2 regions of the Sphingopyxis sp. OPL5 genome follow, and region 2 is predicted to be linked to the other one. Evidence: predicted binding sites of a transcription regulator. Region 2 holds the regulator's gene; the other holds the start of a gene.
What was found. The regulator LexA, encoded in region 2, represses DNA repair genes until DNA is damaged. The targets are predictions, from matches to a motif close to GTTCCNCNCTTGTTCT.

Region 1: a site for LexA is predicted at 992-1,007, ahead of radA (DNA repair protein RadA). Genes of this name have one in related genera too.

Annotation. Positions count from the first base shown of each region.
Region 1 covers NZ_CP060725.1:1,330,020-1,332,416, reverse strand. The annotation lists gene fsa (fructose-6-phosphate aldolase) at 152-802, opposite strand; gene radA (DNA repair protein RadA) at 1,023-2,384, shown strand; gene EEB18_RS06360 (CvpA family protein) at 2,395-2,397, shown strand, end outside.
Region 2 covers NZ_CP060725.1:4,369,259-4,371,655, forward strand. The annotation lists gene EEB18_RS21005 (molybdopterin molybdotransferase MoeA) at 1-924, shown strand, start outside; gene lexA (transcriptional repressor LexA) at 990-1,673, shown strand; gene EEB18_RS21015 (ComEC/Rec2 family competence protein) at 1,627-2,397, opposite strand, start outside.

The DNA of each region.
Region 1 (2,397 bases), 1.6 Mb from region 2:
GGGATGAATCCTCCCTGTCGCGAAGCGATGGGGAGGTGGCAGCGGCGCAGCCGCTGACGGAGGGGCCATGGCGCGACGTCGCCGGCCCCTCCACCACCGCTTCGCGGCGGTCCCCCTCCCCACGGCTGCGCCGCAGGGAGGATCTCTATCTTCAGATCGACTGCCCGGTCTTCGCCCAGTCGGCGAGGAAGCCTTCGATGCCCTTTTCGGTCAGGATGTGCTTGAACAGCCCCTTGATGACCGACGGCGGCGCGGTCATCACGTCGGCGCCGATCTTGGCGGCTTCGAGAACATGGATGCCGTGGCGGACGCTGGCGACGAGGATTTCGGTCTCATAGCCATAATTGTCGTAGATCAGCCGGATATCCGAAATCAGCTGCATGCCGTCGAAGCCGTTGTCGTCGTGGCGGCCGACGAAGGGCGAGACGAAGGTCGCGCCGGCCTTGGCCGCGAGCAGCGCCTGCGCCGCCGAGAAGCAGAGGGTGACATTGACCATCGTGCCGTCGCCGGTCAGCGCCTTGCACGTCTTGAGGCCGTCGATGGTCAGCGGCACCTTGATGCAGACGTTGGAAGCGATCTTGCGGAGGATTTCGGCCTCCTTCATCATCGTTTCATGGTCGAGCGCGACGACCTCGGCCGACACGGGGCCGGTGGTGAGGGCGCAAATCTCGCGCGTCACTTCCTTGAAGTCGCGGCCCGACTTGGCGATCAGCGAGGGGTTGGTGGTGACCCCGTCGAGCAGGCCGGTCGCGGCGAGTTCCTGGATGTCGGCGATTTCGGCGGTGTCGGCGAAGAATTTCATGGTGCGGGGGATCCTTGTGCGGGGCGATTCGGTGGTTGGTTATCGCCCTAGAGCAGTGCGCGAGAAAACTGAACCGTCACCCGCTGTTCGTCATTGCGAGCGAAGCGAAGCAATCCAGAGCGGCCTTGCACAGCCCTGGATTGCCGCGTCGCTTCGCTCCTCGCAATGACGGGGGAGGAAAGGGCTAGCGTTCCGCGTTTGTTCCGATTATGCGAACCCCATGGCCAAAGCGAAACGCCAATATGTCTGCCAGAATTGCGGCTCGGCCACCTATCGCTGGCAGGGGCAATGCGCCGATTGCGGCGAGTGGAACACGCTGGTCGAGGAAGCGGGCGAAACGGCCTTTTCGGCGAAGCACGACCTCAGCAAAGGCGGACGGACGATCGCGCTCGAGGCGCTCGACGCGCACAGCATCATGCCCGAGCGGATGCTGTGCGGCATCGCCGAGTTCGACCGCGCGCTGGGCGGCGGTTTCGTCGCGGGGTCGGCGACGCTGATCGGCGGCGATCCGGGGATCGGCAAGTCGACGCTGTTGTTGCAGGCGGCGGGGCGGCTGGCGCTGGCGGGCAAGACGGTCGTCTATATCAGCGGCGAGGAAGCCGCGGCGCAGGTGCGGCTGCGCGCGCAGCGGCTGGGGCTCGGCAAGGCGCCGGTGCAATTGGCGAGCGCGACCTCGGTGCGCGATATCCTCGCGACGCTTGGCGGAAGCGATCCCGATTTCATCGTCATCGATTCGATCCAGACGATGCACAGCGACCTGATCGAAGGCGCGCCGGGGACGGTGAGCCAGGTCCGCGCCTCGGCGCAGGAACTGATCCGCTATGCCAAGGACAGCGGCGCGGCGCTGGTGCTCGTCGGCCATGTCACCAAGGACGGGACGATCGCGGGGCCCCGCGTGCTCGAACATATGGTCGATACCGTGCTGGCGTTCGAGGGCGAGCGCAGCCATCAATATCGCATCCTGCGCGCGGTCAAGAACCGTTTCGGCGGCACCGACGAGATCGGGGTGTTCGCGATGGGCGAGGGCGGGCTGGGCGAAGTCGCCAACCCGTCGAGCCTGTTCCTGACCGACCGCAGCCGCGACGTGCCGGGGTCGGTGGTGTTCCCCGCGCTCGAAGGCACAAGGCCGGTGCTGGTCGAGGTGCAGGCGCTGACCGTGCGGCTGGCGAGCGGAGCAACGCCGCGCCGCGCGGTGGTTGGCTGGGACAGCGGGCGGCTCGCGATGGTGCTCGCGGTGCTCGAGGCGCGCTGCGGGCTGCAGCTTGGCGGGGCGGAGGTCTATCTGAATATCGCGGGCGGTTATCGGCTCACCGATCCCGCGGCCGACCTCGCGGTCGCGGCGGCGCTGATCTCGGCGTTCAGCGAGCGGCCGGTGCCCGCCGATGCGATCGTGTTCGGCGAATTGTCGCTGTCGGGCGAGGTGCGCCCGGTGTCGCACGACGGGCTGCGGTTGCGCGAGGCGGCGAAGCTCGGTTTCTCGACCGGCTGGGGTCCCAAGGGGATGAAGGGCGTCGGCGGGATTTCGGTCACCGGTTTCGGCCGATTGGGCGAACTCGTTGACCTGATGCTCGGGCGCGACTAGCGACCGGCAAATG
Region 2 (2,397 bases):
ATCCGCATCTTCACCGGCGCGATGGTCCCCCACGACGCCGACACGGTCATCCTGCAGGAAGATGTCGCCGCCGACGGCACGGTCCTGACGCTGACCGGCGATGGCCCGGAGGCCCAGGGCGCCCATATTCGCGACCGCGCCAGCGACTTCGCGACCGGCGCCATGCTCGTCGCCGCCGGAACCCGGCTCAACGCCGGTGCGATCGCCGCGGCGATCATGGGTGGCGACGCGCAGCTTGTGGTCGGCGCCCGCCCGCGTGTCGCGATCCTCACCACCGGCGACGAACTCGTCCAGCCGGGCCGTGCGCTCGCGCCCGGCCAGATCCCCGACAGCAACGGCACGATGCTCGCCGCGATGCTCGCCGCCGAGCCCGCCGTGGTCAGCATCCCGCTCCACATCCGCGACGACCGTGAAATTTTATCCAAGGTATTAAAAGACCTGGCGCGACGTCACGACGTCATCGTCACCGTCGGCGGCGCCTCGGTCGGCGATCACGACCATGTCCGCGGCGCGCTCGACGATGCCGGCGGGCGGCTCGATTTCTGGAAGATCGCGATGCGCCCCGGCAAGCCGCTGATCGCGGGCACGCTCGGCGACGCGCTGCTGCTTGGCCTGCCCGGCAACCCCTCGTCGGCCTTCGTTACTGCGACCCTGTTCCTGCTCCCCCTCGTCCGCCATCTCGCCGGCGCGCGAGCCCCGCTCCCGCAACTGCGCAGGGCCCCGCTCGCGGCCCCCCTCGGCCCCGGCGGCGCGCGACGCGACTATTTGCGCGGACGGATCGACGGCGGCCTTCTCTCGCCCTTCGACGGACAGGACAGCGGCCGCACCTTTCCGCTCGCTGCGGCGAATGCGCTCGTCATCCGCGAGATCGGTGCGCCGTCCCGCGCGGCGGGCGACGCGGCGGATTATATCGACATCGCTTGACAAGTTCGCTTCTGTTCCATTATCGTTCTCCTTATGTCCGAAACCGGCATCATGGAGAACGCCCGATGTTGACCGCCAAGCAGCATGAACTGCTCCACTTCATCCAGCAAAAGCTCGACGCGAGCGGCATCTCGCCGTCGTTCGAGGAGATGAAGGAGGCGCTCGGGCTCAAATCCAAATCGGGAATCCACCGCCTGATCAGCGCGCTCGAGGAGCGCGGCTTCCTCCGCCGCCTCCCCAACCGCGCCCGCGCGCTCGAGGTCGTCAAGCTTCCCGAGGGCGGCAAGGCGGCCGTCAGCACCGATCGCGACAATGTCGTGCCGCTGCGCAAGCCCGCCCCGGCGATGCGCCCGATCGCCGCGAACGACATCGTCGAGGTCCCGCTCCACGGCAAGATCGCCGCGGGTGTGCCGATCGAGGCGTTCGAAAATCATGACAATCTCGCGGTCCCCGCCGCGCTGCTTGGTTCGGGCGAACATTATGCGCTCGAAGTGTCGGGCGACTCGATGGTCGAGGCCGGCATCTTCGACGGCGATTATGCGCTGATCCAAAAGGTCAGCACCGCGCGCGAAGGCGATATCGTCGTCGCGCTCGTCGACGGGCAGGATGCGACGCTCAAATATTTCCGCCGCGAGGGCAAGATGATCCGTCTCGATCCCGCGAACAGTGCCTATGAGCCGCAGCGCTACGCCGCCGAGCGCGTCATCGTGCAAGGGAAGTTGTCGGGACTGCTTCGTCGTTACCACTGACCTGCGGCGGGCGGCGCCACATATGCTCGTCGCCCGCGCCTAACGCCGTCACCGCGCGCGGCCGATCGCCGAGGTAAAGCGCCAGCCCGCCGGTCTGCGGCAAGGTATCGCGGTCGATCGTCAGCCAGCGCCCGGCGCATTCGCGCGGCAGCCAGCGCTCGCTGATCACCACATCGGCCGCGGCGCACGCCGCCGCCATGTCCGCCCCCTCGATCCGGTCGCGCCCGCGCGCCGCCAGGATGGTGCGCCCATCCTGCGTCCAGCGACAGAAATCGCGGTTGCAGGCGACATGATCGAGGTCGGTGAGCGCGGCGAGCGGCGCATCGATGCCCGCCGCCTCGGCCACCGCGTCGCGCACATAATCCCCCGCCCGCTCGCGCAGCAACGCATAGCTGCCGTCGGGTTGTGCCGCGGCGATATGCTTGCCGTCGCCGGTAATCAGCACATCGGGCCGCGGCTGGGCGAGCAGGACGGCCATGCCGAGGACCAGCGGCACCGCCCCCGCCCAACGCCAGCGCGTCCGCCACAGCAGCAGCCATATCCCGCCGAAGATCGCGAGGCCGAAACCCCAGGGCGGGAACACCGGCAGCGTCGCGACCGCGCCGGGCGCATCGGCGACGCTGTGCGCGAGCCAGATCAGGGCGTTCAGCGCCTGCTCGGCGACCCACCAGAAGGGCGCGCCGAGCCCGACGCTGTCGAACAGCAAAGCCAGCGCCTCGGCGGG